Regions from separate parts of the Bacillus sp. JK106 genome, predicted to be linked through region 1. Evidence: predicted binding sites of a transcription regulator. Region 1 holds the regulator's gene; each other region holds the start of a gene.
The links. The regulator Rex, encoded in region 1, represses fermentation and respiration genes when NADH is low (regulators of the CRP and FNR family bind a similar motif). The targets are predictions, from matches to a motif close to TTGTGAAATATTTCACAA.
Positions count from the first base shown of each region.

Region 2: ACWJJS_RS01900 (YwiC-like family protein) is a predicted target of Rex. The motif match lies at 2,555-2,572, and genes of this name have one in related genera.
Region 3: ACWJJS_RS01125 (cytochrome ubiquinol oxidase subunit I) is a predicted target of Rex. The motif match lies at 3,444-3,461, and genes of this name have one in related genera.

Region 1 covers NZ_JBSJQC010000005.1:3,846-11,695, reverse strand. The annotation lists gene groL (chaperonin GroEL) at 1-1,627, opposite strand, end outside; gene groES (co-chaperone GroES) at 1,669-1,953, opposite strand; gene ACWJJS_RS17465 (CPBP family intramembrane glutamic endopeptidase) at 2,190-2,924, shown strand; gene ACWJJS_RS17460 (YdiK family protein) at 2,921-3,112, shown strand; gene tatC (twin-arginine translocase subunit TatC) at 3,154-3,912, opposite strand; gene ACWJJS_RS17450 (twin-arginine translocase TatA/TatE family subunit) at 3,919-4,089, opposite strand; gene ACWJJS_RS17445 (redox-sensing transcriptional repressor Rex) at 4,108-4,755, opposite strand; gene moaC (cyclic pyranopterin monophosphate synthase MoaC) at 4,752-5,264, opposite strand; gene ACWJJS_RS17435 (ABC-F family ATP-binding cassette domain-containing protein) at 5,404-7,332, shown strand; gene tsaD (tRNA (adenosine(37)-N6)-threonylcarbamoyltransferase complex transferase subunit TsaD) at 7,556-7,850, opposite strand, start outside.
Region 2 covers NZ_JBSJQC010000001.1:360,179-368,028, reverse strand. The annotation lists gene ACWJJS_RS01910 (nitrate reductase subunit alpha) at 1-1,845, opposite strand, end outside; gene ACWJJS_RS01905 (cyclic nucleotide-binding domain-containing protein) at 2,022-2,498, opposite strand; gene ACWJJS_RS01900 (YwiC-like family protein) at 2,641-3,360, shown strand; gene fnr (fumarate/nitrate reduction transcriptional regulator Fnr) at 3,391-4,107, opposite strand; gene narK (nitrate transporter NarK) at 4,205-5,395, opposite strand; gene argS (arginine--tRNA ligase) at 5,530-7,200, opposite strand; gene ACWJJS_RS01880 (DUF1934 domain-containing protein) at 7,197-7,625, opposite strand; partial or broken gene ACWJJS_RS01875 (bacteriocin biosynthesis protein AlbG) at 7,779-7,850, shown strand, end outside.
Region 3 covers NZ_JBSJQC010000001.1:216,947-224,796, forward strand. The annotation lists gene ACWJJS_RS01110 (ABC transporter ATP-binding protein) at 1-725, shown strand, start outside; gene ACWJJS_RS01115 (polysaccharide deacetylase family protein) at 825-1,667, shown strand; gene ACWJJS_RS01120 (2-hydroxycarboxylate transporter family protein) at 1,703-3,046, opposite strand; gene ACWJJS_RS01125 (cytochrome ubiquinol oxidase subunit I) at 3,548-4,954, shown strand; gene cydB (cytochrome d ubiquinol oxidase subunit II) at 4,938-5,954, shown strand; gene cydD (thiol reductant ABC exporter subunit CydD) at 5,954-7,657, shown strand; gene cydC (thiol reductant ABC exporter subunit CydC) at 7,654-7,850, shown strand, end outside.

The DNA of each region.
Region 1 (7,850 bases):
TGCCGCCCATACCGCCCATGCCGCCCATGTCAGGCATTCCTGCGCCGCCGGCGTTTTCTTCCGGTTTGTCAGCGACAACGGCTTCAGTTGTTAAGAGCATTGCTGCTACAGAAGCTGCGTTTTGCAGGGCTGAACGTGTAACTTTTGTCGGGTCAACGATACCTTTTTCGATCATGTTTACCCATTCGCCGGTTGCAGCGTTGAAGCCTACGCCGATTTTTTCGTTTTTCAGGCGCTCAACGATGACAGATCCTTCAAGACCTGCATTGTGTGCGATTTGACGGATCGGCTCTTCAAGCGCGCGAAGCACGATGTTGATACCTGTTTGCGCATCGCCTTCAGCTTCCACTGCAGCGACTTTGTTGTATACGTTGACAAGCGCTGTACCACCGCCGGATACGATGCCTTCTTCAACAGCTGCGCGAGTTGAGTTGAGGGCGTCTTCGATGCGAAGTTTACGCTCTTTCAGCTCAGTTTCAGTCGCAGCGCCGACTTTGATGACAGCTACGCCGCCGGCAAGTTTCGCAAGACGCTCTTGTAATTTTTCTCTGTCGAATTCAGAAGTTGTTTCTTCCACTTGAGCGCGGATTTGGTTGACGCGTGCAGCGATTTTTTCAGTGTCGCCGGCGCCTTCTACGATTGTTGTGTTTTCTTTCGTTACCACAACTTTAGAAGCGCGTCCCAATTGTCCGATTTCAGTAGATTTCAGGTCAAGGCCTAAGTCTTCTGTGATTACTTCTCCGCCTGTAAGAACAGAGATGTCTTCAAGCATTGCTTTACGGCGGTCACCGAAGCCAGGAGCTTTAACGGCAACAGCGTTGAATGTGCCGCGAAGTTTGTTGACAACGAGTGTAGCAAGAGCTTCACCTTCAACATCTTCAGCGATCAGAAGCAACGGTTTGCCTTGCTGTACAACTTGCTCAAGCACAGGAAGGATTTCTTGAATGTTTGTGATTTTTTTGTCTGTGATTAAGATGTAAGGATTGTCAAGAACCGCTTCCATCTTATCAGAGTCAGTCACCATGTAAGGAGATGCATATCCGCGGTCGAATTGCATACCTTCCACAACTTCAAGCTCAGTTGTGAAGCCTTTAGACTCTTCGATTGTGATGACGCCGTCGTTTCCTACGCGCTCCATTGCTTCAGCGATAAGGCTTCCGACTTCCTCATCAGCAGCAGAGATCGCAGCAACCTGAGCGATAGACTCTTTGCCTTCGATCGGCTTAGAAATTTCTTTTAAGTTTTCGATTGCAACAGTTACAGCTTGTTCCATACCTTTACGTACGCCGACAGGGTTAGCTCCCGCAGTTACGTTTTTCAGGCCTTCACGGATCATAGCCTGCGCAAGAACTGTTGCAGTTGTTGTACCGTCACCGGCAACGTCGTTTGTTTTGCTGGCTACTTCAGCTACAAGCTTCGCACCCATGTTTTCAAACGCGTCTTCAAGTTCAATTTCTTTTGCGATTGTTACACCGTCATTTGTAATTAACGGAGAACCGAATTTTTTCTCCAGAACCACGTTGCGTCCTTTTGGCCCTAAAGTTACTTTTACAGCGTCAGCAAGCGCATCGACACCGCGAAGCATAGCGCGGCGTGCTTCTTCACTAAACTTAATATCTTTTGCCATGTTAACGAAACCTCCTCGAATTTTTAAAAATATTTATTTGCTTAGCCGATTACAGCTAAAATGTCGCTTTCACGTAAGATTAAGTATTCAGCACCTTCGTATTTCACTTCAGTACCGGCGTATTTTGAGAAGATAATGCGGTCGCCCTCTTTTACTTCTAAAGCAACGCGCTCTCCGCTTTCCAACACGCGACCTGAACCGGCTGCCACGATTTTGCCTTCTTGCGGCTTTTCTTTTGCAGAATCCGGTAATACGATTCCGCTGGCAGTTTTTTCTTCAGATTCTACGAGTTCAATGACAACGCGATCACCTAATGGCTTTAACAATGTAATAACCTCCTCAATAGTATGAATATGTAATTTTAGCACTCAGCTCTAAAGAGTGCTAACACAGTTATTATAATAAAGAATCTCACTTCCAATTTCAAGTCATAAGAATAAAAAATTTTCACGCTTACATGATTCTCTCTCACACTGATTTTCTCCTTTTTTCACGTCAAGTTCACTTGTGTTACAATAAGAACAAATAAGTTGATTTTATAGGATAAAGGAGTACATATCATTTGAGAAAACAGTATTGGTATATCATTTTGACATATGTTATCATGCAGCTTTCCGCATTGATCGGCATTCCTTTAATGTACAAATTCGGCTATGCGGGCGGGCACCCTACGAATGCGAATCTCACCATGGCTCAGGGGATTTATTCCGTCGTAAGCTTTTTTATCTGCCTGATTATCGTTCTCTTGATATTGAGAACCGCGCCGAAGCAGACATTAAGAAACGGGAAGAAAGCATCCGCCGGCATGTCCGTTCTCTGGGCGGTCGCGGGAATATGGCTCGCTTTATTTTCTCAGGGAATCGCCGGGATGATTGAGCAGTATGTCTTTCACGTGGACAGCGGTTCCGAAAACACGAAAGCCATTCTCAACATTATTAAAGCCATGCCGCTCATGATTATCGTTTCTTCTATCGTCGGGCCGATTCTTGAAGAAATCATTTTCCGGAAGATCATCTTCGGTGTATTATATGAAAAAACGAATTTCTTTATCGCCGGACTGATCAGTTCCGTCATCTTCGGCATTGTGCATCAAGACCTCACGCACCTGCTGCTGTATACGGCCATGGGCTTTACCTTTGCGTTCTTGTATGTGCAGACGAAACGGATTATTGTGCCGATATTCGCCCATGTCATGATGAATACCATTGTCGTGGTCATGCAGCTCGGCCCCGCCCAAAAATATATTGAACAGCATAGTGAGCAAATGCAATTAATTATTGGAGGATTGTTTGTATGAGGAACCCAATGACTTGGGGCTTGATTTATTTCGCAGTCGGCTGTATCTTTACGTATTTGGCCGCAAGCTCTCCGGGAAGCATGTGGTCTTTTTATTCCATACTGCTGATGGTTTTCGCCGCTTATAATATCAGCATCTCGTTTAAAATGTTCGCCTTCTCATTTAAAGTGAAGAAAAATCAAAAATAATAAAAGAAAAGCCATTTCTCATCATTGAGAAATGGCTTTTTTTATGCTGATACGTCCTGGTCAGATTCACTGCCGGTCTGCCTTTTCCGATACGCCGCTTTTGAAATCAGGATACTGATTTCGTATAAAATGCAAAGCGGAATGGTAATCATCAAGTGAGACAGCAGCTCAGGCGGCGCAATCATCGCGGCGATCACGAGCAGCACAAAATATGCGTACTTCCTGATCTTCGATAAAAACATCGGCGTGATAACACCGAGTCTCGTTAAAAACATGATCAGCACCGGCATCTGAAACAGCAGCCCGAACGGAATCGTCAGCTGCAGCAGAAAATGAAAGTATTCGGTGATCCCGATCACCTGGTTGACATCCAGGTCATTCGAGACCCGCTTCATAAAATCAACGACCAGCGGAAATAAAATATAATAAGAAAACGACACACCGCCGACAAACAGCACGATCGAAATCGGAATATAGCTGAGTGTTACTTTGCGCTCCTTCTCATACAGACCCGGGCTGACAAACGCCCAAATCTGATAGAGAATAATCGGCGAAGTCAAAATGATGCCGATGATAAACGCGAACTGCAAAAAGATAAACAGCGGATCCGTCAGGTTAAAAGCATTAAGGGTGAGCTCTTTTACTTCATCGGCTTTTTGAAGATACACAATGATAGGTTTTGCCAGAAAAAAGCCGGCAATAAAGAAAACCGTAAAGGATAACGCCACAATCAGCAATCGTTTCCGAAGTTCGGCAATATGCTCCACAAGCGTCATTTGATTCACTCTCATACGCGTCATCCTATCTTACTGTTCTTCTTTCTTTTTTTCCTCTTCTTCACCGGCTAATCCCTTAGTAGCGTTCTTAAATTCACGAAGCGTGTCCCCCGCCGCTTTTCCTAATTCGGGAAGCTTCTTCGGACCGAAAATAATTACCGCCACCACACCGATAACCGCCAGGCTTCCAGGACCGATCATGTGCAGCTCCTCCTTTCGCTATTCAATTTCTTCCAAAACAGAATAATGCTTCAAGAAATAAACCAATGATTGAAGCTCTACAGCTAAATCTATATGATGAATTCGAATGTGATCCGGCACATTCAAACGGGCCGGCGTAAAGTTAAGGATTCCCTTGATTCCGAGCGCCACGAGCCGGTCGGTGATTGACTGGGCGGCAACCGCCGGAACGGTAAGAATCGCCACGGGTTCATCCTTTATGTGAAGCTCTAAATCATCAAGATCAAAGACAGGCACACCGCCTACCTCAGTTCCTATTTTACTCTGATTTACATCAAAAGCCATAGATATTTTTGTGTTATTATTTTTTGTGAAATTATAGTGAAGAAACGCCGTCCCTAAATTCCCGACACCGATCAAAATGACGTTCGTCGTTTCATCCTGATCCAGTGTTTTTCTGAAAAATGACAGCAGGTAATCCACATTATAGCCGTATCCTTTTTTGCCGAGCGCCCCGAAATAGGAAAAATCCCGGCGGATCGTGGCCGAATCGACTTTTACCGCGTCGCTCAGTTCAGCTGATGAAACGCGCTGCTTTCCTGAGGCGTGTAAATTCTTTAAAAAGCGATAATAAAGCGGCAGCCTTTTTGCCGTCGCCTGTGGAATTTTTGATTGATCCTTGTTCATGATTGGTCCTCCACTTTATACTCAGATGCATCTCTTTTAAAATCACCGTTTTTGCCTCCTGTTTTTTCCATGAGGCAGGTCGGGCCGATGACCATTCCTTTATCCAGCGCCTTGCACATGTCATACACGGTCAAAGCGCAGACTGAAGCGGAAGTTAGCGCTTCCATTTCCACACCTGTACTCCCTTTCGTTTTTACGCTTGCCTGTATATGAAGAACGGCTTCGGAATCCTTTTCCTCCCAGCCGAATGAAATGTCGACGCTGCTTAAAGAAAGCGGGTGGCACATCGGAATAATCGCTGACGTCTGCTTTGCGGCCATAATTCCTGCCACCTGTGCGACAGCCAGCACGTCTCCTTTTCCGATCTCGCGGTTTTTGATTCTGCTGTACACGTCATGCTTCATGTGTACGCTGGATATCGCAGCGGCAGTACGGACTGTTGAAGATTTATCGCTTATATCCACCATGCGGGCACGGCCTTCTTCATTAAAATGAGAAAATCCATTCATATTTAAACTCTCCTTACTTCTGATCATACACTATTTTCTCCCTGATGTCTTATCCTATAATGTTCCAATTCTGATGTATTGTTTGCTGACAGCAGGTTGATAAGCTACACTTAACTTATTATAACAGAGGTGAAATAATATGATGATCTTACAAATTAATCAGCTATCCAAATCTTTTGGCGCTGATCCTATTTTAAACAATATAAAGCTTGAAGTCAGATCTCGGGATCGCATCGCCATAGTAGGCAGAAACGGAGCCGGCAAATCAACTCTCCTTAAAATTATCGCAGGTCACCTTTCATATGAAAAGGGTGAATTAATCAAACCGAAAGAATTAACGATGGGATATCTTGCCCAGCACACTGGCTTGGAATCCCAGCTTACCATAAAAGAAGAACTGCTGAGCGTTTTTGATTTCCTGAAAGCAATGGAAAAAGAGATGCGCTCTATTGAAGAAAAGATGGCCACGGCCGCCCCGGCGGAGCTTGAGACGCTGATGAAAACCTATGACAGGCTTCAGCAGGATTTCAAGGATAAAGGCGGCTATCAATATGAAGCGGACGTCCGATCTATCCTTCACGGACTCGGCTTCGGAAAATTTGACGATTCCGTGAAAGTGCAAAGCCTGAGCGGCGGTCAGAAAACAAGGCTTGCGCTCGGAAAACTGCTGCTGACCCAGCCTGATCTGCTTATTCTGGATGAACCGACGAACCATCTCGACATCGATACGCTTACATGGCTTGAGCATTATTTACAGGGATATTCAGGCGCAATCCTGATCGTTTCCCACGACAGATACTTTCTTGATAAAGTCGTCAGCCAAGTGTACGAGGTCTCCCGGACAGAAAGCAAAAAATACCTCGGCAACTACAGCGCCTATTTAGAACAAAAAGCCGAGCAGTATGAGAAAGACCTGAAGCTGTATGAAAAACAGCAGGACGAAATCGCCAAGCTTCAAGATTTTGTCGACCGCAATCTGGCCAGAGCTTCTACAACGAAAAGAGCCCAAAGCAGACGAAAACAGCTTGAACGGATGGACGTCATGGCCAAGCCGCTCGGGGATGAGAAATCCGCCGCCTTCCGTTTTGACATTACAAAACAGAGCGGAAACGACGTCCTGCGCGTACAGGATGTTTCCATCAGCTATGACGGCCAGCCGCCGCTCTTGAAAAACCTGACCTTCGGCATTACAAGAGGCGAAAGCGCCGCCCTCGTCGGACCGAACGGAATCGGCAAATCAACCTTGCTGAAAACGATTATGAACACGATCAGTCCGGAATCCGGGTCGATCACGTACGGTTCCAATGTCACAATCGGCTATTACGATCAGGAGCAGGCTGAACTGACATCGTCCAAACGCGTGCTGGACGAGCTGTGGGAAGAATATCCGGACATGCCGGAAAAAGAAATCAGAACATGCCTCGGCAACTTTCTGTTCAGCGGAGACGATGTCCTGAAACCGGTCCGTTCGTTAAGCGGCGGGGAGAAAGCAAGAGTCGCGCTTGCCAAGCTGATGCTTCAAAAAGCAAACTTTCTCATCCTTGATGAGCCGACAAACCACCTTGACCTGGACAGTAAAGAGGTGCTGGAAAACGCCCTGATCGACTACCCGGGAACACTGTTATTTGTATCGCATGACCGCTACTTTATTAACAGGATCGCCACAAGAGTGCTGGAGCTGTCACCTGATCATGCAGAAGAATATTTGGGAGACTATGACTATTACACCGAGAAAAAAGCACAGCAGCTGGAACTGGAAGAAATGAAGCGGCAGGAAAAGGAGCAGGCTCAGCCTGCCGGCAAGGTCAAACAGGATACGAAAAGAACTTACGAGGAAGAAAAAGAATGGAAGAAGAAAGAACGGCAGCGCCTGAGACGCATTGAAGAAATCGAAGCGGCCGTCTCATCCGCCGAAGAGAAAATCAGTGCCAATGAGGAGCTGCTGTGCGACCCTGACGTGTATCAGGATCATGAAAAAGTACAGACCATTCACGCGGAGAATGAAGCCCTGAATCAAGAGCTCGAAAACTTATTAGCAGAATGGGAGGAACTCTCCTCAGAAGAATAGAAAAAGTCAAGCACCTCTTTAAGGGGTGCTTTTTTATCCACAGCTATCCTCCTTGTCAGCCATTTAAGTAAGCGCTTTATACACACTATCCACAAAATTTTCTGACTTTATCCACTTTACTAACAACTTACAGTCCCTTATCCAGACTGGATTTCTGAATATATTCACAATCCTGTGGATATGTTAGAATTATCTGTTAATAAGTAAAAAAAAGCCTCACGTTTTACAACGTGAGACGATCAAAGGATGTTAATTCCAAACCGGGCTGTCCGTTCATATCGTACGAGCCCCGGATCCCCTTTTCAAAAGCAACGGTTCCGGCAGCCGCAATCATCGCTGCATTGTCCGTGCATAAAGAAAGCGGCGGGATGACAAGCTCGGGATCTCCTGAATGGCTGAATTCCCGCTGCAGTGCGGCTCTCAGCCCTTTGTTAGCGGCTACGCCCCCTGCAAGCAGCACTTGTTTAACCCCGTATTCTTTCGCGGCCTTAGAGGTTTTTGCCGTCAGTACATCAATG
Region 2 (7,850 bases), on a different contig from region 1:
CTGGTCTTCATAACGCCACTGGTCTGTCGCAAAGTAAAAAAATGAGGTGCCGTTTTGCAGTTTAGGCACGCCTTCCCAGTCCTTTGCGGTTGCGATCGTCTGCCACCCTTCAGCCGGACGGAGCTTTTCCTGCCCGACATAATGGGCCCAGCCTCCGCCGTTTACGCCTTGGGCGCCGACGAGTAAAACAAGATTTAACACCGCACGGTAAATCGTGTCGGAGTTGAACCAGTGGTTGATTCCCGCCCCTACGATAATCATCGATCTGCCGTCTGTATCGATCGCATTTTGAGCAAACTCCCTGGCAATCTGTATAACGGCTTCTCTTTTAATTCCCGTGATCTGTTCCTGCCAGGCAGGTGTGAACGGACGGGGATCATCATAAGATGCGGCTGATTGTCCGCCGATGCCCCGGTTCACGCCGTAGTTTGCCAATATCAAGTCAAACACGGTCGTGACGTACGTCTCTTCACCATTCAGATCCAATTTTTTAATAGGAAGATCCCGCTCAAGCACTTTGTTTCCGTCATTTGAAAAATACGGAATGCGCACCGAGCCGATTTCGTCCTCTATTCCGAGCACGGAGAGACGGGGTTCAATCGGTTCCCCAGTGTCTTCATCGATCATATGCAGGTTCCATTTTTGCTGTCCGTCCCAGCGGGAGCCCATTGTTCCTTGCGGTATAGCAAATTCGTTTGTTTGTTCATTCCAGACCGCAGGCTTCCATTGATCATGCTTTGTCTGCCGCCCGATGTCTTTCGCATGCAAAAACCGCCCCGCAGTATACACGCCCTTCTCTTTTGACAGAGTGACGAAGAATGGAAAATCGGTGTATTGCTTCGCGTACTCAATAAAACGTTCAGTTTCTTGGTTCACGTAAAATTCCTGCATAATGACGTGCCCCATCGCCATCGCCAGGGCTCCGTCAGTCCCCTGGCGGATGCTCAGCCAGTCATCCGCAAACTTTGAGGACTCCGCAAAATCGGGACTGATTGAAATGACCTTGGCGCCTTTATAGCGGGCTTCCGCCAGAAAATGCGCATCAGGCGTTCTCGTTAACGGAACGTTGGAGCCCCATGTGATGATATAGCCTGAATTGTACCAATCACTGCTTTCCGGAACGTCCGTCTGGTCACCCCAAATTTGCGGGGATGCCGGCGGGAGATCCGCATACCAGTCATAAAAACTGAGCATTGGGCCGCCGATTAAAGACATGAATCGCGAACCTGATGCGTGGCTGATCATGGACATCGCCGGGATCGGAGAAAAACCGACATTCCGGTCAGGCCCGTATTTCATCACTGTATACAGCAGAGAGGCTGAAATCAGCTTCAGCACTTCCGGCCATTCCGCGCGGACAAATCCGCCTTTCCCTCTTGCCTGTTTATAGGACTTCGCTTTTTCAGGGTTTTCAACGATCGATTTCCAGGCATCCAGCGGATTTTGATGCGTCTGCAGTGCTTCCCGCCACAAATTGATCAGCACACCTCGCACATATGGATATTTCACACGGAGCGGGCTGTAGATGTACCATGAAAAACTGGCCCCGCGCGGACAGCCTCTCGGTTCGAAATCAGGCATATCCGGTCCTGTTGATGGATAATTCAAGTTTTGTCCTTCCCACGTGACAATTCCGTTTTTCACATAAATATTCCAGCTGCAAGAACCCGTGCAGTTGACGCCGTGGGTGGAGCGAACGACTTTGTCGTACTGCCATCTGTTTCTGTATACATTCTCCCAATCACGATCTTCGCTTGTCGTTTGGCTATGTTTATTTGAATGATGTTCGATAGGAGAAAAATAGTTTAATCTCCTGAGCAACGGACTCATTTTCTTTTTCTTCATGATCGTTCACTCCTTCCGAGTCAGGTGATGCTATGTACACTATAAACAGAGACGGCGCATCACCTTGTGAACTATGTCACACACTCTGCTTTTTTCACAAAACGTTCACACAGAGCAGCAGGAAGGATTTTCAAACGATATAGGGACGCCCGCGTCATCAAAAAAACCGGTTCTGTTTAAGAACCGGGTTCGGCGTTTTCATCCCGTGATGTATGCAGATACCGCAAAAACAACTGATAGGAACAGAAGACATTTTGCTGAAGCATCGCCAAAAAGTTCATTTGCAGCCGCGGATGGTAAGACATCATTTGCTTAAATACGGAATATGGAATATGGAGTACCAGAATATCCGGTGAGGCATTGACTGAGATAAAAGGCGATAAAGAGAGCCCGCCTTTTTCATCAATCGGAAACACATCGCCTTTTTCCCACAGCGCAACGGTTTGTGACCCTTCAGGGAGCCTGCTGTCCGTAAAACGGATATTGCCTTTCAATACAATATAAACGGATTGTGAATGAAGAAAGGATGGAGATTGGTCAGATGAGCCGCGGATAAACGTCCCGTTTTTCAGCAAGGTTTCGACAATGGACAGAGGCACTTCATTAAACATAGGAAGTTGTTTCAGAAATAATAAATAGTCACACTGATTCATAGGAAAGCCTCCTGTGCTATTGATATCTTTAGTGTAGCCCGATTGAGCCCGCGCGGCAGTGATGTATTTCACAGCTTGTATGATAAAGGTCACTTATCAGGAGAGTGTTTGCACTTATAATGAAATAAAAAGGAGGGTTTCGATGAAGGCGATGATTCCGAAGCAGCACGGCGCATGGGCGATGCTGCTGATTCCATTTTTACTCGGCATGGTCAAGGGAGGCCCGGTTTTCTGGCATATTCCGCTCTTTCTGGGCTGGCTGTTCCTTTACTTGACGGTTTATCCCGTTTCGCTCGCTTTGAAAAAGAAACAGCTTCAGCCCTATCAAAAGTGGATATGGTATTACGGTTTTCCAGCCTGCTGCTTTTTGATCATTTCTGTCTTTCATAAGCCGCAGCTCGTCTGGATCGGCGTTTTTTTATTGCCGCTGTTTCTCATACATACGCATTATGCCCGCCGAAAAAACGAACGGGCGCTCACGAATGATATTGCGGGTGTTCTGTTCTTTTGTTCGGGCGGGCTTGCGAGCTGCTGGCTGGGAACGGGAATCCTTGACGGCTGGGCTTGGTTTCTATTCTTGCAATCCGCTTTATTTTTTGTCGGGAGTTCTTTTTATGTGAAATCGGTCATAAGGGAGAGAAAAAACAGAAGGTTTGCTTACTGGTCATGGGGATATCACCTCTTGCTCCCCTTTTTATCGGCCCTTCTCGGGGCAGGCTGGGCGTTTCTCGCTTTTATCCCAAGCAGTCTGCGGGCCTGGTTTTTTCATGGAAGAGACTGGCCGGTGAAAACAATCGGCATTCTGGAAATCGTAAATGCCGGCTTCTTTTTCGTCGTCATGTGTATATGTATCACAAGCTGAAAAACAAGGACATCGGCTGCCCTTGTTTTTTCAGTCAATATTGCAGATCTCAAGCGGACAATTTTCACACTCGATCTCACATCGTAAATAGTCCCGTTTGTGCAAAATAATTTTTCCGGTTTCGTCTATCGAAATAACCCCTTGTTTGCGGAGGTCTCCCAGCATGCGGTTGACGCTCTCCCTTGCCGCCGCGCAAAACTTAGCCAAATCCTGATTTGTCAGCACGATGTTAATCAGAATCCCATCGCTTCGTTCCACCCCGTAGCTGTTTGATAAGCGGATAAGGGTGGAATAGAGCGCCCCTTTTTTGCCGTGAAGAAGCAGATCCCTGATCTTAGATTGGATTTTTCGCAGATGGGTGCTCATCCATTTCATAAATTCAAACGTCAAAACACCGTTTTGGATCAATTCCTTTTCCAGCTTGTTTTTATTAATGACGAGCACCTCCCCGTCCTCTAACACTTTCGCACTGAGCATATATCTCGGCTCATCTGTGAATAGCGTCAATTCCCCGACAATATCGTGTTTCTGGCAGATTCTAAGTGTCAGGTCTTTTCCGTCAGACGTCAGCTTGCCGATTTCAATGAGTCCTGATTGAATCAGATAAAGCTCTTCTGCATCCATTCCTTCTTGAAACAAATACGTGTGTTTTTTCATTTTCCTTTTCGTACTGATCGATTCCAGCAATTCATGCAGTTCGCGGGAAAGAAGTTCTTTATCAGATTTTCGGACAGAGAGAATATTCATGAGCTCACCTCGAAGAAAGTCACGTTGCGTATGTATATTGTAACGTGACTTGATTTGCACTCGCCCAGAAAAAATTAACAATCTTGTGAATGGATCATTATGAATCAAGGCTATGACTGTTTTTCTCCGTATGTGTTTTCATTCTTTCCTGCCAATACATCCAGATCACAAGGACAAAGCTGGCTAACGCAACCTCTGAAAGCGCCATAAACCCGATCGCGTATTGGCCTGTTGCCTGAAATACACTTGCCAGAATCAGCGGAGGGAAAAAACCGCCCAGTCCGCCCATGGCAGACACAATACCGTTGGCAATCCCCGCTTGCTTCGAAAAATAGAAAGGCACCAGTTTAAATACCGTCCCGTTTCCAATCCCTGAGCAGACTGCCACCGTCAGCGATCCGAACGCATAAAGGCCGATCGCCGGGGAGAATGACAGCATGACGCCTGACAGCGTAAGCCCTGCGAAAACGAACATCAGAATGCGGAGCGGGCTCAGTTTATCTGCAAGAAACCCTCCCACAGGCCTGAGCAGCGTAGAGACCGCAATAAAGCCGGCCGTCCGCAGACCGGCATCCGCAGGGCTCAGCCCAAAATGCTCAACCAAAAAATTCGGAAGATAGATGGTAAAGGCGACAAAGGCGCCGAACGTAATAAAATAAAACAGGCTCAACATCCACAGCACATGATTTCGGTAAACGGCTTTCATTTGTGTCTTTATGGAAACTTTGACTTTCTTCTCATGCCGGTCGCCGAACAAAACGTGCAGTAATGCGAAAACAGCCAGCAAAACAAGATACATCTGCACGGTTGCTTTCCATCCCGCGGCTTGAGCGATAACCGGCGCGGCAAAGGTAGTAACGGCGGTCCCGATGTTTCCGGCACCGTAAATCCCATTGACGACACCGTGCTTTTCTTTCGGATAATATTTCGGGAGGGACGTCACTCCGATGGAGAATACCGCTCCCCCGATCCCTAAGAAAAAGCCGCCCGCGATTAAATCAAATAAAGAATTCGCGATACTGATCCAAAATACGGGAAACAAAAGCAGGATGAAGCTGATCATAAACATCAGCCGCGCGCCATACCTGTTCGTTAAATATCCTAAAGGAATACGGAGAAGCGATCCGAGAATAACGGGAATCGCCGTCACCAATGAAATCTCGCCTTTGCTTAAATGAATATCTGATGTCATTTGAGAAATGAGCGATGAAATCAGCACCCACACCATAAACCCTGCCACTAAGCTTAATGACTGCAACGATAATTGAGTATGTTGACGATTGATCATTCGGCTTGCCCCTTTCACTGATTCAATATCAGTCTTATCATACAAAAACTCAGTGTGCGGGATTGTGAATTACATCACACGCTTTATATGCAAAAAAAAGAACAAAGCCCGAAGACTTTGTCCTTTGATCATCATTACATTTTTTCCGGAGCGGATACGCCGATCAGCTGAAGCGCATTGTTCAGCGTAATTTGCGTCGCCTTCATTAAAGCGAGACGCGCGCGGCTCTTCTCTTTATTTTCCGGATCGATGACTTTCTCTGCATTGTAGAAGCTGTGCAGAGCGGAAGCCAGATCATAAATATAGTTTGTGACACGGTGAGGAATGCGTTTTTCCGCCGCTTCTGCCACTGCCTCAGGGAAGCCGCCGATTGTTTTCAGCAGGTCATATTCTTTTTCTGATTGAATATGGCTGAAATCAAGATCTGCCGCCGGTTTAAGTCCCTGCTCCTCCCCTTGGCGAAGCATGCTGCAAATACGTGCGTGTGCGTATTGCGCATAATACACAGGGTTTTCATTAGATGTTGATACGGCAAGATCCAAGTCAAAATCCATATGCGTATCAGCGCTGCGCATCGCGAAGAAATAACGGACCGCGTCAAGGCCGACCTCTTCAATCAGGTCGCGCATCGTTACGGCTTTCCCCGTACGTTTGCTCATCTTCATTTTTTCGCCGTTTTTGTATAAATGAACGAGCTGAATGATCTCAACTTCCAATGTGCCTTTCTTGTAACCGAGCGCTTCAATCGCCGCTTTCATACGCGGAATATACCCGTGATGATCCGCGCCCCATACATTGATGAGCTTGTCGAATCCGCGGTCAAGTTTGTCTTTATGGTATGCGATATCCGGCAGCAGATAAGTGTATGAGCCGTCTTTTTTGATCAGCACACGGTCTTTATCGTCGCCGAACGTTGTGGAGCGGAACCATGTCGCGCCGTCCTCTTCGTATACATGGCCCTTTTCGCGAAGCGTCTCGAGCGCCTGATCAATTTTTCCGTTTTCGTACAGGGACGTTTCAGAATACCATACGTCAAACGGCACGCGGAAATTTTCCAGGTCGGAGCGAAGTTTATCAAGCTCGTACTTTAAGCCGTATTCACGGAAAAACGCCTGACGTTCGCTCTCCTCTTCATGTACGAAACGGTCACCGAAATCTTCGGCAAGTTTTTTCCCGATGGCGATAATATCCTCGCCGCGGTAACCGTCTTCCGGCATCGGTTTCTCGAGGCCGAGCGCTTCAAAATAACGGACTTCAACGGAAAGCGCCAGGTTGTTAATCTGGTTGCCCGCATCATTAATATAGTATTCACGGCTCACATCATAGCCCGCTTTAGAAAGCACGCTGCACAGCGCGTCACCTACCGCCGCGCCGCGCGCATGGCCTAAGTGAAGATCTCCCGTCGGGTTGGCTGATACGAATTCGACCTGAATCTTTTCGCCTTGTCCGATGTTTGTCTCTCCATAATGTTCACCCGCTTCAAGCACGGACGGAATCAGTTTTGTTAAGTAGCTGTTGTTCATGTAAAAGTTGATAAAGCCGGGTCCCGCAATATCCATCTTTTCAATGGAAGCTTTGCCTTTATCAAATGACGCCACGATCTCCTCAGCGATTTGGCGCGGCGCTTTTTTTGCGATTCTCGCCAGCTGCATCGCCATGTTTGTGGAATAATCACCGTGTGTTTTGTCTTTCGGCGTTTCTAACAGTACGCTTGGAATCTGGCTTTCGTCCGCCAGGCCCGCTTTCAGAACGGCCGCTTTGATCTCTTCCTTCAGCACGTCCTTCATTTGTTCCGCAATATTCATGCGTGAGTTCCTCCCTCATACGTGATCGTCATATTATGTAAATGCTGCTGCTCGTCTCCGACATGCATGTCATATGCGATGCTGATTCGGCCTTTTTCTTCACCGAGATCAGATTGAATCGATTTAGTGCTTGTTTGCAGCTCAAGCTCACCAAATGACATTTTATATTTCGCAATTGTGGAAGCTCCCGTTATGAAACGCTGATTCATTTTAACAGCGCCTGACCTCATGATCAGGACTTCGCCTTCGCTCACCTTCACAATCGTTTTTACTCTGCCTAGGTCGTGTTCTTCATAATAAGATAGATACACTTTTTGTTGTTTTACATAGTAAAATCCGGTAGTACGGAATTCGATGACTTCCTCATTTCCGTCATCCTCGATCACAGACTTCACATGGAGTGTTATCGGTGTCTCTTGTTTCATTTTGACACGTCCTTTTCATCATTCCACTTTGACTTGAATAGTATAATCCTTCAGTTTGTAAACTTCAACTGCTTCTATCTTACCATCATTGCTCATTAGATTTGAAGATAAACCTCATAAAAAGCAGTTCCTTATGAGAAGAGAAAATCATATCACGATGTCACCCAATCCGTGAAAAACATGACAGCAGCTTTTCAGAAACCCACACAGTCTCATCGAAGCTGC
Region 3 (7,850 bases), on a different contig from region 1:
AGTATCTGCACCGCAAACCGAAGGCGCTCTCCGGCGGGCAGCGGCAGCGGGTTGCATTAGGGCGGGCGATTGTCAGGGACGCCAAAGTGTTTTTAATGGATGAGCCGCTGTCAAATCTGGACGCAAAGCTTCGGGTGCAGATGCGGGCAGAAATTATTAAGCTCCACCAAAGGCTGCAAACAACCACAATCTATGTGACGCACGACCAAACAGAAGCACTGACGATGGCGACACGCATCGTAGTCATGAAGGACGGAAAAATTCAGCAGATCGGCACCCCGAAAGAAGTGTATGAACATCCCGAAAACGTATTTGTCGGCGGGTTCATCGGCTCCCCGGCGATGAACTTTTTCAAAGGAAAGCTGACGGACGGCGCCATTCAGATCGGTTCAGCCGCTCTCAGCGTGCCGGAAGGGAAAATGAAAATGCTCCGGGAAAAAGGGTATGCCGGCAAAGATATCATCTTCGGCATCCGCCCGGAAGACATACATGACGAGCTGATTGTAGTAGAATCCTATAAGAATTCATCCATCACAGCTAAAATCAATGTCGCGGAATTGCTCGGGTCAGAAATTATGGTTTATTCCCGGATCGGGGATCAGGATTTTATCGCCCGGATTGACGCCCGCCATGACATTCGTGCCGGTGAGGAATTGACCGTCGCTTTCGACATGAATAAGGCTCACTTTTTTGACAGTGAAACAGAAATCAGAATCCGCTCATAACGTAAAGCCGGACAGCTGGATGTCCGGCTTTTTTGATGTAACAATTTATAACGCATAACCGATATAAAAAGTAAATAGAAGACAGAAAGCAGGAAAACGATGAAACGCATGATCATGTGCATGTGCCTTTTGGCTGCCGTGTTTACGCTTGCCGCCTGCTCGGGCCATGAGGCAAGCGCCGAACAAAGCATTCCGAAGGCAGAAGCGCACAGCGAAAAAAAGTCCGTAAAGCGGCAAATCAAAAAAGAGCCGGATACGTCCGCCTGGGTTCAAACGAAAGGGACGGCGAGACTGCCGATTCTGATGTATCACAGCATTTCAGAGGGAAACAGCCTGCGTGTGCCGAAGGAAGAATTCCGGCAGCATATGAAGTGGCTTCATGATCACGGCTATTATACGATGACTCCTGAAGAAGCCTATCTGATGCTGACGGAGGATAAGGAGCCGCGTGAAAAATGTGTTCTGATCACATTTGATGACGGCTATACAGACAATGTGAAAGCAGCCTATCCCATTTTAAAGAAATACAAGATGAAAGCGACAATCTTTATGATCGGAAACTTTATCGGGCATAAGAATCATCTGACTGAGAAGCAGATGAAGGAGATGGCCGCCCACGGCATTTCCATTCAGAGCCATACGATGAACCATCTCGAATTGAACGGGCTCACACCGCAGCAGCAGCGACGTGAAATGAAGGACTCTAAGCGTTTATTTGATCAAATGTTCGGGCAGCGGACGACTATGATCAGCTACCCTGTCGGACGATATAATAAAGAAATATTAAAAGCCGCCGCCTCGTCAGGCTACCGTATGGCGGTCACGACAGAGCCGGGAGCGGCGTCTAGAGATCAGGGGCTTTACGGGCTTCACCGCGTCCGTGTGTCGCCGGGCATGTCCGGCGCGGCATTCGGCTCTTATATTCAAAATGTGATGAAATAACAAAGCCTCCGCATATGCGGAGGCTTTTTTTCAGTTTAATAGAATTGATGAAGCAGCAGAAGGGTGACGCTCACGGTAATCGCTCCGCCGATTCTGGTCGACACTTGGGCGAACGGCATAAGCTCAAGCCGTTCAGCGGCGCTCAAGATCGCGACGTCGCCGGTGCCGCCCTGGCCGGAATGGCAGGCATTAATAACCGCCGTCTCAATCGGGTACAGATTCAGCCATTTTCCGGTCAGAAAACCGACGGCCATCATCGTGACGACGATTGATAAAATGGTAATGATGTTGCTGATCGTAAACGCCGCAATCAGCTTGTCCCACGGTGTCATTGAAACGCCGATCGCAAATAAGAGCGGATAGGTCACGGCTGTCGAGAAAAAGCGCGAGACGCCGAAGGCTCCGTTTTCAATCGAAGCCGGCGCCAGCCTGAACAGCTTAATGAGAACGGCAAGGACGAGCATCACGACAGGAGCCGGAAGCTGAAAGAAATCATGCGCCAGCATGCCGACCAAATAGAGGGAAACCGCTAAAATACCGCCTGAAGCGAAAAAGGACAAATCAAACGTTTTATCATCGGCCGGCTGTTCCAATGCGGGAGCGGAATGATCAGACTTATCAACCTTCCCGTTGCCCGTCCATTCCGGTTTGCGTTTCCCGATGACATTCAGCAAACCCGATAACATAATGGCGCACAGGCTGCCTAGCATGATGGACGGCAGCACAAGCGCAAAGGCGTCTCCCTGGGACATCGGCATAATATCGGAGTAGCCGATGGATAAAGGAATCGCGCCTTCACCGACACCCCCCGCCATAATCGGAACGACGATATAAAGCAGCGTGTGCTGAAAGCCGAGCCCGAGCAGCGTCCCGACGCATAAGCCGACGATGGCGGCCGCGATAGAGCCGGCGATCAGCGGAATAAAAATCTTAACGAAAGCTTTGACGAGCGTCTCTCTTTTCATCCCGAGAATACTGCCGACGACGATACCGGCAATAAATAGATAGAGAAAGTTGGAGCTTTCCGTGAATTCTGTTGTTGAAGTAATAATGTCTTTCGGAAGCAGGTGGTAGTAGACGACAGCGGATGGAATAAAGGTTGCGAGAATCGCAGGGCCGCCGATGGACCGCACGATCGGAATGGATTTTCCGATCTGGCCGAAGGTAAATCCGAAAAAACTCATGACGGCAATTGATGTCAGAATGTCGCTTTTTACATCACGGCTCATGACAAACACCGTAATAAGCAAGAAAAGCAGGATATAGATAGGAAGAGGAATAATGCCGATTCTTATATTCATTGCTCTGGCAAACCAGTTATCAGTCCGTTCCTGTTTTTGGATTGAATCCGCTTGCAATTTTGGTTGAAGTTCTCCCATGCTTGTTCCCCCAGTCGTTATGTAGTGAAAAAATATCCCCATTTAAAGTATACTAAAAAATTTAAATTGTTCATATATTATGAATTTACTAGAGGGCATGCTTTCTTCACATTTTCTTTCTCAAAATGGCGATTTGGCGGGCTTTTTCACCGAGAAAAGCATTTTGTTCGCCACACGAATAAAAAAGAGATACGATATCAAAGGGACAAATATCCTAGGTGCTGACATAAAATCTCTACAAATCCGACAATAATCAGTCACAATTTCATCCTGATTTTAGGTATATTGATCTTTTTTTTTAGGCTGAATCGTTGTAAAGTAATGATATTGAATCATTTCTATGACAGCCGCTGTCCCCCAGGGTGTACAGGCTGATATTTCAATAGTTTTGACGAATTTGTGAAACATTGAGCAAATATATCATTTTTGTGAAATACCGAGCAATGATTTCACTATGTTTGTGAAATGTTGAGCAATTTACCAGATTGGAGGAAAAACATCATGAGTGAGTTGGTATTAGCCCGCATTCAATTTGCATCTACAACATTGTTTCACTTCTTGTTTGTGCCTATGTCTATCGGGCTTGTGTTTATGGTTGCTTTGATGGAGACGCTTTACGTTGTCAAAAAACAAGAGACCTATCTCAAAATGGCTAAATTTTGGGGGCATCTCTTTTTAATTAACTTTGCTGTCGGCGTCGTCACAGGGATTCTTCAGGAATTCCAGTTCGGATTGAACTGGTCTGATTATTCCCGTTTTGTCGGGGACGTATTTGGGGCTCCGCTTGCGATTGAAGCGCTTTTGGCGTTTTTTATGGAGTCTATTTTTATCGGATTATGGATTTTCGGCTGGGACCGTTTATCTAAAAAAGTGCATTTGCTTTGCATTTGGCTTGTATCCTTCGGAACGATTATGTCATCTTTCTGGATTTTGACGGCAAACTCATTCATGCAGGAGCCGGTCGGCTTTACGATTAAAAACGGCCGCGCGGAAATGAATGACTTCGGAGCGCTTTTGACAAACCCTCAGCTTTGGGTTGAATTCCCTCACGTCATTTTCGGAGCGCTTGCGACGGGTGCTTTCTTTATCGCCGGTGTCAGCGCATTTAAATTATTGAAGAAAAAAGAAGTGCCTTTCTTCCATAAATCTTTCAAGCTTTCGATGATTGTCGGTCTGATCGCCGGTATCGGTGTTGCGTTCAGCGGACACATGCAGGCTGAACATTTAATGGAATCACAGCCGATGAAAATGGCGGCCAGTGAAGCGCTTTGGGATGACAGCGGTGATCCTGCCGCGTGGACGGCTTTTGCGAATATTGATACGAATAAAGAAAAAAACACATCAGAAATTTCAATTCCTTACGCACTGAGCTACTTGGCTTACCAGAAGTTCAGCGGCAGTGTGAAAGGGATGAAAACACTTCAAAAAGAATATGAAAAAACGTACGGAAAAGGCGACTATATCCCGCCTGTCAAAACGACGTTCTGGAGTTTCCGCATTATGGCGGGAGCGGGCGCGCTTATGATTTTTGCCGCGATTGCAGGCTTTATTCTGAACCGCCGCAAAAAGCTTCATACGAGCAAGTGGTATTTACGGGGCATGATCGCACTGATCGCATTCCCGTTCATTGCGAACTCTGCCGGTTGGATTATGACTGAAATCGGCCGCCAGCCGTGGACGGTTATGGGGCAAATGACAACCGCACAATCCGTTTCGCCTAACGTAACGACGGGATCTCTGCTGTTTTCAATTATCGGTTTCGGCGTCATGTACTTGATTTTAGGCGCGCTGCTTGTCTTCCTATTCGTTCGTGAAATTAAAAAAGGTGCGGACCATGATGATCACAAGGATGTTCCTGTATCAACGGATCCGTTCAGTCAGGAGGTCTACCATGGGGTCACTTCATGATCTTTGGTTTGTACTCGTTTCAGTTTTGTTTGTCGGATTTTTCTTTTTAGAAGGTTTTGATTTCGGTGTCGGCATTTCGACCCGATTTCTTGGCCATAATGAATTAGAACGCAGAGTGCTGATTAACACCATCGGCCCGTTCTGGGATGCGAATGAGGTATGGCTGCTGACAGGTACGGGAGCGATCTTCGCGGCATTCCCGAACTGGTATGCGACGATGCTGAGCGGATATTATATTCCGTTTATCATCATCCTTCTTGCTTTAATGGGCCGCGGGGTGGCGTTTGAATTCCGCGGAAAAGTGAATCATTTAAAATGGGTCAAAACATGGGACTGGGTGATTTTCTTCGGCAGCCTTATCCCGCCGTTTGTATTCGGCCTTATCTTCACAAGCTTGTTCCGCGGCATGCCGATTGACGGCCATATGAATATGCATGCGGGTTTCTCAGATATTGTGAACGTGTATTCCGTCCTTGGCGGAGCAGCCGTCACCCTTCTTTCATTCCTGCACGGTTTAATGTTTGTCACACTGCGCACGATCGGTGATTTACAAGAGCGTGCGAGAAAAATGGCAAAACGCGTAATCGGTGTTATCTTTCTTGTTGTACTTGCTTTCTTTGCGATGTCTGCATACGATACGGATATGTTTACACGCCGGGCAAACATCACGATTCCGGTATTCGTGCTGATTGTCATCTGCAACGTTCTTGCTGTTGTGTTCATGAGCAAGAAAAAAGACGGCTGGGCATTCGGTATGACCGGCGCGGGTCTTGCTTTGACAGTTGCGATGATTTTTATCTCTCTGTTCCCGCGCGTCATGGTCAGCTCGCTGAAAAGCGCGTATGACTTAACAGTAGCTAACGCGTCATCCGGTGATTATTCACTTAAAGTCATGACAATTGCCGCACTGACTCTGCTGCCGTTTGTCATCGGCAGTCAGATCTGGAGCTATTATGTCTTCCGGAAACGCGTCAGCCATAAGGAGCCTATGACTTATTAATGGGAAAAGACCTGTTTCTTTATAAAGGAATGAAGCGGATTCTTGCGATCATTACGGGATTAACGATTATACAAACGGCCGCCATCATCTTGCAGGCGGAATGGCTGAGCCAGGCGGTAACCGGATTATTTAACGGGAAGCGGATTGCTTCTCTTTATCCGGTTATCGGCTTTTTCCTGCTTGCGTTTTTGGTCCGGCATGCGGTAACAGCGGTCCGGCAGAAAATCGTATACCAATATGCCGCGCAAACCGGCGCAGACTTAAGAAAAAGATTTCTTGAGCAATTGTTCCGTCTCGGCCCCCGCTTTGCGAAAAAAGAGGGGACAGGCCGGATGGTGACGCTGGCGATGGAAGGCATCAGCCAGTTCCGCCGTTATTTAGAGCTGTTTCTGCCGAAAATGGTCAGCATGGCGATTGTGCCGGCGGCCGTTGTTATTTACGTGTTTTTTCAGGATAAAACATCGGCTTTGATTCTGATTCTTGCGCTTCCGATTTTGATTGTATTTATGATTCTGCTCGGACTTGTCGCACAGAAAAAAGCCGATCGCCAATGGAAGTCCTATCAGACGCTTTCCAATCATTTCGTGGATTCGCTCCGCGGACTGGAGACATTGCGGTTTTTAGGATTAAGCAGATCACACAGTAAAAACATCTTTCATGTCAGTGAGAGATACCGCAAGGCGACGATGAGCACGCTCCGGGTCGCGTTTTTATCATCATTCGCCCTGGATTTCTTTACGATGCTGTCGGTGGCGACAGTGGCGGTGTTTCTCGGCCTGCGGCTGATAGACGGACAAATTCTGCTCGGTCCGGCATTGACAGCGCTGATTCTCGCGCCTGAATATTTTCTCCCGGTCCGCGAAGTGGGAAATGATTACCACGCGACGTTAAACGGGCAGGAGGCGGGGAAAACCATTCAAGCGATTTTGGCGCAGCCCGGTTTTAAAGAAGAAAAGCCGCTCGAACTTGATACGTGGACTGACGGGGATGAATTACAGCTTGCGCGTTTGTCCGTCCGAGAATCGATGTCTGAATTTCATCTGTCCTTTAAAGGGAAGAAGAAAATCGGGATTATCGGGGAAAGCGGTGCGGGAAAATCGACACTCATTGATGTGCTGGGCGGCTTTTTAGAGCCTGCGTCCGGTGAGATCAAGGTAAACGGTGAATCCCGCTCGCATCTTCAGTCGGACGGCTGGCAGAAGCAGCTGCTTTATATTCCGCAGCATCCGTACATTTTTGATGACACGCTTATGAATAATATCCGGTTTTATCATCCTGATGCTTCCCGTGAGGAAACGGCGCGCGCTGCTGATTCAGCGGGTCTTTCCGGACTGATCCGCGATCTGCCCGGCGGCCTTGACGGCCGGATCGGCGAGGGCGGACGGGCGCTCAGCGGAGGGCAGGCTCAGCGTGTCGCGCTGGCCAGAGCCTTTTTAGGAAACCGGCCGATTCTCCTTTTGGATGAGCCGACCGCTCACCTTGATATTGAAACAGAATATGAAATAAAAGAAACGATGAAAGACCTGTTTGAAAACAAACTTGTCTTTCTGGCCACTCACCGTCTTCACTGGATGCTTGAGATGGACGAAATTATCGTGCTTGATGACGGCGCGGTGGCGGAAATCGGCACCCACGACGAATTGATGGCGAAACAAGGCGTATACGCCAAACTTGTAAAGGCGCAACTGGGGGAAAGAACATGAGAAAAGAAGAATGGATTCTGCCGTATATAAAGCAAAATGCCCGTTTGTTTGTTCTTGTGATTTTTTTAGGCGCGGTGACGATTTTTTCGGCGGCCTTTCTCATGTTCACTTCCGGTTTTTTGATCTCTAAGTCGGCGACAAGGCCTGAGAATATCCTGCTGGTGTACGTTCCGATTGTGGCCGTGCGCACCTT